Regions from separate parts of the Pseudoalteromonas sp. SCQQ13 genome, predicted to be linked through region 1. Evidence: predicted binding sites of a transcription regulator. Region 1 holds the regulator's gene; each other region holds the start of a gene.

Region 1 (4,261 bases):
TAACCCTGGTAGGAGATGCAAACATTTCTCAAGCTGGGCAAAAAATTACGGCTAAAAGCATCACCTATGATATAGAGCAACAGCTTATAAGTGCTGAAAAAGATGAAAACTCAACTGATCGGGTACACACTATTTTAGTGCCTGTAGACGTAAAAAAAGAACAAAAACTCAATAAAGGTCAGCCATGAGTACATTAAAAGCAGAGCTATTAGCAAAAAGCTATAAAGGCCGTGAAGTTGTTAAAAATGTAGGACTTGAAGTAAAAGCTGGCAGCATTGTTGGTTTACTTGGCCCAAATGGCGCAGGTAAAACCACTACCTTTTACATGATTGTAGGCTTAGTACCTAGCGACAAAGGTAAAATATTAATTGATGATAACGATATTACCTTACTTCCTATGCACAGCCGTGCTCGTTTAGGTATTGGTTATTTACCACAAGAATCTTCTATTTTTAGAAAGCTCACTGTGTATCAAAATTTAATGGCTATTTTAGAAACGCGTAAGCAACTAAATAAACAAGCCAGGGAAGAAACCCTAAATAGTTTATTGGACGAATTTAGCCTGCAACATATTCGCGACAGCTTAGGTATGGCGCTATCTGGTGGTGAACGTCGCCGCGTAGAAATAGCACGTGCTTTAGCTGCAGATCCTAAATTTATATTGCTTGATGAGCCCTTTGCTGGCGTGGATCCTATTTCAGTACTCGATATTAAAAAAATTATAGAACACCTTAAAAATCGTGGTATTGGCGTACTAATTACCGACCACAATGTAAGGGAAACCCTTGATGTTTGTGAAAAAGCCTACATTGTTTCTCATGGGGAGCTAATTGCATCTGGTACTCCTGAATTTGTATTAAACGATAAAACAGTACGTGATGTTTATTTAGGCGAGCAGTTCAAACTGTAATATTTATGTTATTACTATAAGCATCTGCTAAGATTAATCATATCAATTTATAAGGATTGTTAGAGATAAATGAGGCAATCATTACAGCTGCGCATGGGCCAGCAACTTACAATGACTCCGCAACTGCAACAGGCTATTCGCTTATTGCAGCTTAGTACCTTGGATCTCCAGCAAGAAATACAAGAAGCACTTGATAGCAACCCATTACTTGAAGTTGATGAACAAGATTACACGGAAGAATCAGCAGGTAAAAACGAGCAAAAAGCAGATGACATTACTGTTAGCGCCTCTGCTGACGACACCCCAAGCGAGTATGAGCAAGATAGCGGTGAAGCACTAAATAAAGACACCATAAGCGACGACATGGCCATGGATGTATCATGGGATGAATATATGAGCGCAGCGCCTGCCTCTTCATCAGGGCCAATGCCTGAAGATGAATCTATTTATCAAGGTGCATCAACCGAAACCCTGCATGAATACTTAATGTGGCAATTACAGCTCACCCCTTTTAGCCCTACCGACGAAGCTATTGCCATAGCTATCGTTGAAGCCGTAGATGACTCTGGTATTTTAACCCTCAGTTGCGAAGACCTTTTAGCAAGCTTTAACCAAGAAACTGACGACGAACACGAAGTAGAACTAGATGAAATAGAAGCAGTGCTAAAGCGCATTCAATTATTTGATCCTGTTGGTATTGCAGCTCGCAGCTTGCAAGAATGCTTATGCATTCAATTAAATCAATTTGATAAAGACACCCCTTATATTAACGAAACAAAAATGGTGTTAACTGATCATATCGATTTACTCGCTGCTCGCGACTATCGTACGTTAATGAAAAAAACTAAGCTCAAAGAAGAAGAGCTTAAAGAAATAATGACACTTATTCATACGCTTAATCCTAAGCCTGCGGATACTATTGTCAGAGAAGAGTCTGAATACGTTATACCTGACGTGTCTGTTAAAAAAATAAAAGGCCGCTGGGTGGTAGAGCTAAACCCTGATAGCATGCCAAAAATACGTGTTAACAGCCAATATGCGGCTATGTCTCGTACAGTAAAATCCAGCGGTGACAGCCAATTTATTCGCTCGCACTTACAAGAAGCTAAATGGTTTATTAAAAGCCTAGAAAGTAGAAACGAAACACTCCTGAAAGTAACTAATTGTATTGTTAAGCAGCAACAAGCGTTTTTTGAACATGGCCCAGAAGCCATGAAACCTATGGTATTAAACGATGTTGCCGAAATAGTTGAAATGCACGAGTCGACTATTTCACGGGTCACTACGCAAAAATATATGCACACTCCACGTGGCATTTTTGAGCTTAAGTACTTTTTTTCAAGCCATGTAAGCACCGAAAATGGTGGCGAATGTTCATCAACTGCCATACGTGCCCTGATTAAAAAGTTGATAGCTGCAGAAAACTTAGCCAAACCATTGAGTGATAGCAAGATTGCAGATATATTGGCTGAGCAAGGAATTAAAGTAGCTAGACGGACAATTGCAAAATATCGCGAATCTCTGGCTATTCCCCCGTCGAATCAACGTAAAAGCTTGATTTAAGACGTACAACAAAGAGGAAAATGCTGATGCAACTAAACTTAACTGGTCGTCATGTAGACATTACAGACTCATTAAGAGACTATGTAAATAATAAATTTGCAAAGCTGCAAAGACACTCAGATCACATAACTAATGTGCATGTTATTCTCGATGTAGAAAAATTAAGTCAAAAAGCTGAAGCAACAATTTTTGTAAGTGGCGCTGAGCTATTTGCATCGACCGAACACCAAGATATGTACGCTGCCATTGACTCGTTGATTGACAAACTCGATCGTCAAGTAATTAAACACAAAGAGAAGTTTGCTCGACACTAACACTATGAAATTAAGCTCACTTATATGCCAGGACTGCAGCAAAGCTGTGGTCCTTTTTAATAGTAAAAAAAGAATTTTAGAATTCATCAGTGAACTCGCGCATAAAAAAATGCCGTATTTACCTCAGCAAGATATTCTCACTGCTTTATTGGCAAGAGAAAAGCTAGGTAGTACCGGTATTGGCCGAGGAATAGCAATTCCACATGGCCGTATGAGCGGGGCACAAGAGCCTCTTGCCTTAATTTTAATAAGCGAAACCGCTATTAATTTTGATGCAATTGATAATCGTCCAGTTGATATTTTTGTTGCGCTTATAGTGCCCGATGGCGATAACCAGCAGCACTTGAAAACACTAGCCACAATAGCTGATAAACTAAACGATAAAGAGTTTTGTAAGCAATTGCGTGCGGCAAAGTCTGATGAAGCGTTATACCAAGTTATTTTGGATCAATCCTAGTTACTAATAAAGGGGTGGTAAATGGAATTAATTATTATAAGTGGCCGTTCAGGTTCTGGTAAGTCAGTTGCTTTACGTGTTGTAGAAGATTTAGGTTACTATTGTGTAGATAATATTCCGGTAAATTTGCTGCCTTCATTAGTGCGCAGTGTCTCTGATAACTACGATAAAATAGCCGTTAGTATAGACGTGCGTAACCTGCCTAAAGACCAGCAGCAGTTTAACGATATCCTTGAGTACTTGCCCGACTTTGCTAAACCAACGTTATTTTATTTAGATAGCGACGATCAAACGTTAATCCGCCGTTATTCAGAAACACGTCGTTTGCACCCGCTTTCGATTGATTCGCTACCGCTAGATTTAGCAATAAAAAAAGAAAAAGAATTACTCGATGTACTCGTAACGCGGGCTGATCATGTCATTGATACAACCGATTTAAGTGTGCATCAACTTGCTGAATCTATGCGTGAAACCATACTCGGTAAAAAAGACAAACAGCTTATCATTACCTTTGAGTCGTTTGGCTTTAAGCATGGTATTCCCAAAGGTGCTGATTATGTTTTTGATGCGCGTTTTTTACCAAACCCACACTGGGAACCGGAGCTCAAGCCTTTAACTGGATTAGATCAACCAGTAAAAGATTATTTAGCTAGTCATAGTATTGTGCAAAAATTCACTTGGCAAATTCAAACCTTTGTACAAACGTGGTTACCACACCTAGAGCGTAATAATCGCAGTTATTTAACCATTGCTATTGGTTGTACTGGTGGTCAGCACCGCTCAGTTTATTTAGCGCAAACAATTGGTGAAAGCTTTGCTATGTCTCACCCTAATGTAAAAATTCGCCATCGCGAGCAAGAAAAATAATTCAATTTAAATAATCATCTGTTCAGCTTAAGTAGAGTATCTTATGCGCTTAGAAAATACATTTTTAATAAAAAACAAGCTAGGCCTGCATGCTAGAGCTGCTACCGTATTAGCACAATTAGCGGTACAATTTGACGCATCTATTACCTT
Region 2 (4,261 bases), on a different contig from region 1:
GGGGCTTGCCACTACGAGTGTTGAACCGGGTTTAGCAAGTCTTGCTAGTTCTTGAGTAAATAATGGTGCGAATACACTGACCAATACATCGGCAAAGTAGCTTTTAAAAGGTGCTTGGCTAATGGATGCCACGCTAAAGTGACAATTGCTGTAGCGTTTTGCCGCATATTTTACCGCCGCCTTCGATATATCAACCCCGTACACAGTAGCTTGGGTATTACTAGCTAAAGCTTGGGTATAAAATCCTTCACCACACCCTAAGTCAATAATATTATTAGCTGCTATATTACTAATAATTTGGCCAAGTTCGTGCTGTAAAAAGGCATAATAGTTGCGCTCTAAAAAAGCGCGCCTAGCTTGCACCATTTCTAATGAGTCACCAGGTTGTTTTGAGTTTTTTTGCTGTACAGGCAATAAATTTACATAGCCTTCTTTTGCAAAGTCAAAACTATGGTTGTTTTCACAGCGAAGCATATTAGCTGTTTTTATTAGTAAGTTGCTACACAGTGGGCAGCTATATTCAAGACTCATGAGCCTAGGTAGTCCTTATCGTAAAAAGTTTTTACCCAATGTGGGCGATAAGTGATCATAATTGTAATAGCCATACCGTTTAACATGGCTTCTGGCAGCCAAATAATAGCGCTTAAGTAAACGTAATTATCTGCTAATTGTTGCCAGCTATATTGACCAATAGCAAGATAAAATAATGCCCCTAAAGCTATTTTTATACAGGCGATAAACCCAGCCGTAATAAACGCACATACAAATATATAAACAAAAAAGTGGCGCGGTAAATACTGATAACTAACAATAAAAGCCAAGTAGCTCAATAAAATAGGAATAAATGCGCCAATAAGCAATTGCACTGGCAGTAACTCAAACTCAATTAAACCAAATGCGGCTAATAGCGCCGTTGCCAGAACACTACTTAAAATAGTTAAACGCCAACCGAGTATAAGTGTAGCTGCAGTAATACCTAAAATATGTAAATCAAGGCCCGTTAAAATACCAGCTTTAATGCGCCATAAAACAGCAAACACCAACGCACATGCAAGTACTCCTGTTTGGCGTATGGGTACATTGTAGAGTGCTTTATAGGTCGCTTTATCAATACTAAATAAGCTTATAGCGATTACAAGGGCCCAAAGTAGCCCTTGCATTGGGAGGCTAAGCATAGGGTTATTTAAATTCAGACCAAATAGGGGCATGATCCGATGGCTTTTCGATGCCACGTAATTCGTAATCTATACCTGTGTCTATACAACGCGCGGCTAGCTCATGTGTTGCAAGTACAACATCAATTCGTAGGCCACGGTTATCTAAAAACCCTTTTGAGCGGTAGTCAAACCACGAGTATTGATCGCTGGTTTCTGGGTTTTGCTCTCTAAAGGTGTCTTTAAAGCCCCAATTAAGTAATGTTGCCAGCCATTCACGCTCTATCGGTTGAAAAGAACATTTACCGGTTTTTAACCAACGTTTAGCATTTACTTCGCCAATACCTATATCTAGGTTGGTAGGTGAAATATTAATATCGCCCATTACAATCACGTCTTCATCAGGGGTATGATTTGTTTGCAGGTGGGTCATTAAATCTTTATAAAACTGACGTTTATATGGGAACTTGGTTTCGTGATTAATGTTTTCACCTTGCGGGAAATAACCATTCATTACCGTTAAATCACGGCCATTGTCTTGCTCTACGGTAACACTGATCATGCGCTTTTGTGACTCTTCAGTATCAGTGGCAAAGCCTTTAAATACCGATTTAGGTTCTTTTTTGCATAACATAGCTACGCCGTAATGGGCTTTTTGGCCATGATAATAAACGTGATATCCCATTTTTTGTACATCTTCTAGTGGGAACGCTTCGTCATGAACTTTAATTTCTTGTAGGCCAATAATATCGGGTTGATGTTTGTCGATAATAGCTTGTAATTGATGAAGACGCGCACGCAGACCATTGATATTGAAAGAAATCACTTTCATAGCATATACCTTAAAATTGGTTCTATATAATGCGTTAAATTATATCAGTAAATACACTTACATAACACGCCCGAAACAAGGAAGTTATTGGCTGAACTTTTAAGTGTAAAAACACTCGCTGTAATGTCCGGTATTACACCAATATTTTTGCAAAAATTACAAGGCATGAAGCAAAGCTTTCATTACTATAATGTATTACGTTAGTTTTTTACTTATATTTTAGTTGTAACTAATTGATTTTAAGGGGTTAGTGTTTTTGGCATTTAACTTGTATTAGTTAAAGTGACATTAATTAACTACAAGGATACGTCTTATGAAAAAGTTAACATTAGCCTCTACTATTTTAGCAACGTTAAGCTTAGCAGCTTGTGCATCTAACCAAGGGTTAGATAAAATTGATAGTGACTTTGCAAGTTTAGATAACGATAGTGATGGTTTTATTTCGAAAGTTGAAGCCGATGACGATAATATTTGGCAACACTTTTCAAATATTGATACCAATATGGATAATCAAATAAGTCGCAATGAATTTAATGCGTACATGCAATTAAATACCGGAAAAGTTGCCACAGACAGTGAAGTAAGCGAATCAGCATTTAAAGCGGATATTACTAAATTTGATAAAATACAAAGCAGTTTCTCGAGTTTAGATAACGATAAAAGTGGCTATATTTCGGTAGAAGAAGCAGACGATGATGATATTTCAAATCACTTTGGCTATATGGATGTAAATAAAGACAAGCGTGTTAGCAAACGTGAATTTGTAACTTACATAAAAAAATATGGCAATGCAGTCGCTGAAGACGACGCACTTAAAAGCGCCAATAACAGCTAAGCACACCATTTTAAAGTGTGAGGAAGGAGCCAGTGCTGTGCACTGGCTTTTTTTGTGGCTTTGATTTACTAAATTGCTCGATATGTTTTCCTACTTTGCTGTAGTTCTGGCATAATAGTTGGCTGTGTGTGTTTATTAGTTTAAGAGCGTTTATGGTGGGTCGGCGAGTTAGTGATGAGCAATTAATTGAGATCATTGAAGCGGCGATTTTTGTTGCTGACAAACCATTAAGTAAACGTCATCTAAAGGATGTTGTTTTAGCCGATTTAGCAATATCTATGGTGCGTATAAACGATGCAATAACAGCAATACAAACACATTTTCAGACCCGTGGTATTCGTTTGGTAGAAGTAGGCAGTGGTTATCGTTTTCAGGCATGTAGTAGCTTAAGCCCTTGGCTAAGTAATTTATGGCAAGAACGCGCGCCCAAATATTCGCGTGCTTTGCTCGAAACATTATCGCTAATTGCTTATAGGCAACCAATTACACGCGCCGAAATTGAACAAGTGCGTGGTGTTACTACGGGGTCAAATATTATTAAAACACTACTCGAAAGAGAGTGGATTAAAGTGGTAGGCCACAAAGAAGTGCCGGGTAAGCCGGCGCTATATGCGACTACTAAACAATTTTTAGATTATTTTTCGATAACAGGTTTAGATAATTTACCTGCCTTGCCAGAGCAACAGCAAAGTAAAATTAACCAGTTATTAAGTGATCCTTCTGTGAGAGAACCATCCGAATGAGTGTTATACAAGGTGAAAAGTTACAAAAAGTCCTAGCCCGTGCTGGCGTAGGCTCACGCCGTGAAATGGAAAAATACATTGATGCAAACCGCGTTAGCGTTAACGGCAAAGTGGCTAAATTAGGCGATCGTGTTGAAGAAACAGATTCAATTCGCGTTGATGGCCATACAGTAAAAATTGAAGAAAAAGCGGATAGAATTTGTCGCGTAATAATGTATAACAAGCCTGAAGGTGAGTTAAGCACGCGTAAAGATCCTGAAGGTCGTCGTACTGTATTTGACCGACTCCCTCGTATTGATGGCGAGCGCTGGATTGCGGTTGGCCGATTAGATATTAATACCGCAGGCTTGATGCTATTTACTAACGATGGTGAATTAGCAAACCGACTCATGCACCCAAGTTACGAGGTTGAACGTGAATACTCAGCCCGTGTATTTGGTGAAGTAACCAAAGAAACCATTAAAAACTTAACCCGTGGTGTTGAACTTGAAGATGGCCCAGCAAAGTTTCTTACGGTTAACCCTATGGGCGGCGAAGGTATAAACCGTTGGTACAATGTAACGCTTAATGAAGGACGTAACCGAGAAGTTCGTCGTTTATGGCAATCACAAGAGGTGGAAGTTTCTCGCCTAATTCGTATTCGTTACGGTAAATTAGAGCTGGATAAGCGCGTACCACAAGGTGGTTGGATTGAATA
Region 3 (4,261 bases), on a different contig from region 1:
ACCTTTATAATTAGCTCTCGGCATTTTTTATATGGCTTAGCGGTACGTCATAAAGTAATTGATCAACCTTTGAGCTGGCGTCTACCTGTAAGCTTTGTATTGACCGATGAGTTGTTTGCATTTTCGCACCACCCTAAAGCCTATCGTACAAAAATACGTTTAATTTACGCACTTAGCGCCGGTTTTAGCTTTTATATTGCATGGAATTTATGGACATTTATAGGCATTGTTGCTGGTACTATGCTCCCCGATTTAACCCATTTGGGCCTCGACTTTGCTATAGCCGCTACATTTATAGCTTTAGTTATTCCGGGTGTTAAAAGCCTCGCCTCACTCGTTACAGTTATAGTCGCAGGCATTAGCGCTACACTGTTTAAAAGTACCGGATTTGAGTTATGGCTGGTGAGCTCTGCATTACTGGCCATGAGCGCAGGATACTTTACAGCAAGAATAACTGCCAAAAAGGAGCGCAACTTATGATGACCACTATTTTACTAATGGCCTGTATTACCTTTTTTACCCGTTACTTATTTTTGCACCGCGCTTTACCCTTTAAAGTTGGGCCTAAAATGCAACAATTTTTAAGCTTTAGTGCACCAGCGGTACTTACGGCTATTTGGGTACCTATTGTATTTTTAAACGATGATGGCATTAATTTAAATTGGCAAAACCCTTATTTAAGTGCGGCTATAGTAGCTATTATTGTGGCTTATAAAACCCATAATATTTACTACACTACGATTGCGAGTATGGGATTATTTTTAATTTTAAATTAAAAAATAGTCTTAATATATACAACAACCATATTAAGCAATGTACTTAAAAGAGTAAATTGAGCATCAACAAAGATAAGGTAAAGCATAAATAATGCACAAGTTTCATCAGTTAAGCGCCACCAGTTTGCAAGGTAACACCATTAATTTTAGCGAGTTTGCTGGTAAAGTCGTGCTTATTGTAAACACGGCAAGCAAGTGTGGTTTTACCTACCAGTACGAGTCACTACAGGCTTTGCATAATAAATATGCTAGCCAAGGCTTAGTAATTTTAGGATTTCCGTGTAATCAGTTTAATCAGCAAGAACCCGGAGATGCACAGCAGATAGAGCAAGGATGTTTAATAAACTACGGGGTTAATTTTTTAATGGCCGCTAAAGTAGAGGTAAACGGAGAGCATGCTCATCCGGTATTTCGTTATTTGAAATCGACACAACCTGGCTTTTTAACTCGCAAAATAAAGTGGAACTTTACTAAGTTTTTAATCGCAGCAGACGGCTCACCAATTAAACGCTATGCACCCTTTACCAAGCCAGAAAAGCTAGAGCTCACCATTCAAAAAGCACTGCAACAAAGTAATAAGTAACGCCGCTTAAAAGTAATAAAGAGGCACACGGCCTCTTTATTGCCAATCTAATCAAAATTTAAACATACATAAATGCGTACATTTAGAGTCTAATTCACATTGGTACTTTAGTTATACTAGCGCAATTTAATCGGTGTAATCGCTTAAATCGTCTTCGCCTAGGTTTTTACGCAAGCGCTTTTGCTCAAGGTAGTCTTCCAACTTTTTCTTAACCTTTTGCTTGTTCTTATCGTGCTGATTACGCCCGAGCATTTCGTACTCGTCTTCAACAAAATCGTCATCTAGCGCATCGTAACTAAATGTCTTACCCACAACCCACTCCATAAAGTGTTTGAGACCAACCAAGGATTTTATAATCGCAATAATCGGTAAAATTAAAATGTTCGACACATAAAGTGCAATGCAGTTTAGCGCCAAAATAAAGCCATGTAGCTATCTTAAATAGCCTCCATGTCAATACTGTGAATAAATAGCGCTAAATTCGCTTTATGGAAAGTGAGAGTTTTTTATCGTATCGATAAATAAAATTAATTACTGCTCTAGCTTTAGCCAATTTGACTAAAAAATAGTTTTTTTATAATAAACCTTTGCTATAGACAATACTAAAAATAAAACCAACCTATTGTTTAATATAATAAAAAAACATTGGCACTAAACTTGTTATTACTTATTTATCATCAATAAAAAACTGAGAATAAATATGAAAAAATTACTATTAATGAGCACTTTAATATGTGCACCTGCCGTTGTGGCACATAATGATAACGATTCAACAGTGTCATTTAATAATGAGCAATGTAATGTAGAATTTAAAAATGATGTACGTATTAAGCCTGACGAACTAGAGATTTTTACCGCCAATAAGCAAACTATGCAATTTAATACCAATGGCAATTTAACCATTAATGGTGAATCGGTAGCGCTTAATCATTCCCAGCAAAAGGCGCTAACTCAATATTCAGATAGTTTACGCACGCAATTACCCGAAGTAGCAAATATAGCCTTAGAAGGCGTTAAAATTGCAGGTGTTGCACTGCAAGAAGTTGCTAATGCTTTTAATATTGATGGCCTCGATAATATCTCATCGTTAATGGACGACATTAAACTTGAAGTACAAAATACTTTTTATCAACAAGACACCTTTGTTATGGGCCAGCAAAGCTTTAACCAATTTGGTGAAAACTTTGAGCAGCAGTTTGAACAACAAATAGAGACCGCTGTTGAGTCTGCTGTAATGCAATCTATGGGGAGTATTTTAGTTGCTTTAGGTTCTGAATTACTTGGCTCAGGAGGCGACATGCAAGCCTTTGAACAACGTATGGAAAATATGGGTACGCAAATAGAAGAAAAAGTAGAGCAGCATGCCGATGCGCTCGAAAAACGTGCCAATGCCTTATGCGAAAATTTTGCCAATATAGCTAAACAAGAAGAACAGCTAGTAGTACAAGTACCTGAACTTAAAGGTTACCAATTATTTAGCTTTAAACAAAACTAGTTTACAAACTTCACTTAGGTAATTATTTAACATCCCTCTGCAGCCGTTACGCTTAACTTAACGGCTGTTTTTTATTGTGCCGAAAAACTTGTTACAAGCTGTTGTTCCCCTTTAAATTAGGCTACTTTTTTGCTAGTAAGGTAAGTTTACCTAGTGTGACAATTGCTTGCTCTATTTGCTCACTCCACTGCACACCATAGCTTAGCCTTATACAGCTTTTGTATTTATTTGAAGCTGAAAATATCAACCCTGGAGTAATGCTTATACCTACCTCAAGCGCTAATGAAAATAGCTTTTGGCTATCATACTCGCAGCCTAAGTCTAACCAAATAACACAGCCACCTTGTGGATCGCTGATCCGTGTACCTTTTGGCATGGCTTGCTGTAAGCAACGTCGCATATGCTCTTTATTCGTACGTAAACGCTGCCTAAGTACTTTTAAATTACGATCGTATTCACCGCTAAAAACAAATTCTGATAACGTCCATTGATTAATTAGTGAGGTAGAACAACTCAATGCTCTTTTATAACGCCTAGCTTGCCCTGCAAATTTCCCCGCAATAAGCCAACCAACACGATAACTAGGGGCAGCCGTTTTAGAAAAAGACGAACAACTTAGCACCAAGCCTTTTTTGGAATACGCTATAGCAGGTGTACCTCGTTTGGGTGTAAAGTATAGGTCGCCATATACGTCATCTTCAATGAGCACTACGTTATGGCTTTCAACTAGTTCCACCAGCTGTTCTCGATTTTTATCTGGCATAAAACTACCAACCGGATTACTAATAGCCGTAGAAAATAAGCACGCTTTAATATCGTGCTCATTAAGCGCCTGCGCTAAATCGTTTAGCCAAATACCATTATCTGGGCATAAAGGTATTTCAAGTGCTTTAAGGCCTAAACTTTCTATTAACTCTATAATTCCGTGATAGCAAGGGCTCTCTATGGCCACTACATCACCGGGCTTAGTTACGCATTTGAGTGCAATTGCCAGTGCTTCTTGCGCACCATTAGTGATCACCATTTCATCCATATTAATGCCAATGCCAAAGTTTAAATAGCGGTGAATAAGTTGCTTTTTTAACGGTGCATAACCATCCAGTGGCCCGTAATTAATAGCGCTACTACCAGCAAGCGTCATTACTCGGCGCATATTTCTGGCTAAGGCTTTATCGGTTGGTGCTGCAGCAACCGGGTTAGCCACTCCAAAAGGCACCACATGGGCCTGATGAATGGCTGTGTATACCTGCTCAATCAGCGCCTGCTTGTTAACAATCACGGGCTCGCGGCTCAGCTTAACTCGTTTTGGTAAGCTGCTTGCCATGTTAACGGCTTTTAAAAAGTAGCCTGACTTTTCGCGTGCCTCTATAACCCCTTGATCCTCTAGCGCTTGATAGGCCTGCTTTA

What was found. The regulator sigma-54, encoded in region 1, starts transcription at its own class of promoters, with help from an activator protein. The targets are predictions, from matches to a motif close to GTTGGCACGNNNNTNGNNT.
Region 2: I6F41_RS07270 (EF-hand domain-containing protein) is a predicted target of sigma-54. The motif match lies at 2,242-2,260, and genes of this name have one in related genera.
Region 3: I6F41_RS13605 (YggN family protein) is a predicted target of sigma-54. The motif match lies at 2,004-2,022, and genes of this name have one in related genera.

What each region holds. Positions count from the first base shown of each region.
Region 1 is NZ_JADYXG010000002.1:129,296-133,556, forward strand. It holds gene lptA (lipopolysaccharide transport periplasmic protein LptA) at 1-188, shown strand, start outside; gene lptB (LPS export ABC transporter ATP-binding protein) at 185-910, shown strand; gene I6F41_RS02320 (RNA polymerase factor sigma-54) at 980-2,473, shown strand; gene hpf (ribosome hibernation promoting factor) at 2,500-2,787, shown strand; gene ptsN (PTS IIA-like nitrogen regulatory protein PtsN) at 2,792-3,244, shown strand; gene rapZ (RNase adapter RapZ) at 3,266-4,111, shown strand; gene I6F41_RS02340 (HPr family phosphocarrier protein) at 4,155-4,261, shown strand, end outside.
Region 2 is NZ_JADYXG010000007.1:31,157-35,417, reverse strand. It holds gene I6F41_RS07285 (putative RNA methyltransferase) at 1-531, opposite strand, end outside; gene I6F41_RS07280 (energy-coupling factor ABC transporter permease) at 528-1,175, opposite strand; gene xthA (exodeoxyribonuclease III) at 1,180-1,986, opposite strand; gene I6F41_RS07270 (EF-hand domain-containing protein) at 2,300-2,821, shown strand; gene scpB (SMC-Scp complex subunit ScpB) at 2,974-3,564, shown strand; gene rluB (23S rRNA pseudouridine(2605) synthase RluB) at 3,561-4,261, shown strand, end outside.
Region 3 is NZ_JADYXG010000017.1:21,219-25,479, reverse strand. It holds gene I6F41_RS13625 (AzlC family ABC transporter permease) at 1-480, shown strand, start outside; gene I6F41_RS13620 (AzlD domain-containing protein) at 477-776, shown strand; gene I6F41_RS13615 (glutathione peroxidase) at 868-1,359, shown strand; gene I6F41_RS13610 (PA3496 family putative envelope integrity protein) at 1,486-1,671, opposite strand; gene I6F41_RS13605 (YggN family protein) at 2,060-2,854, shown strand; gene I6F41_RS13600 (aminotransferase-like domain-containing protein) at 2,976-4,261, opposite strand, start outside.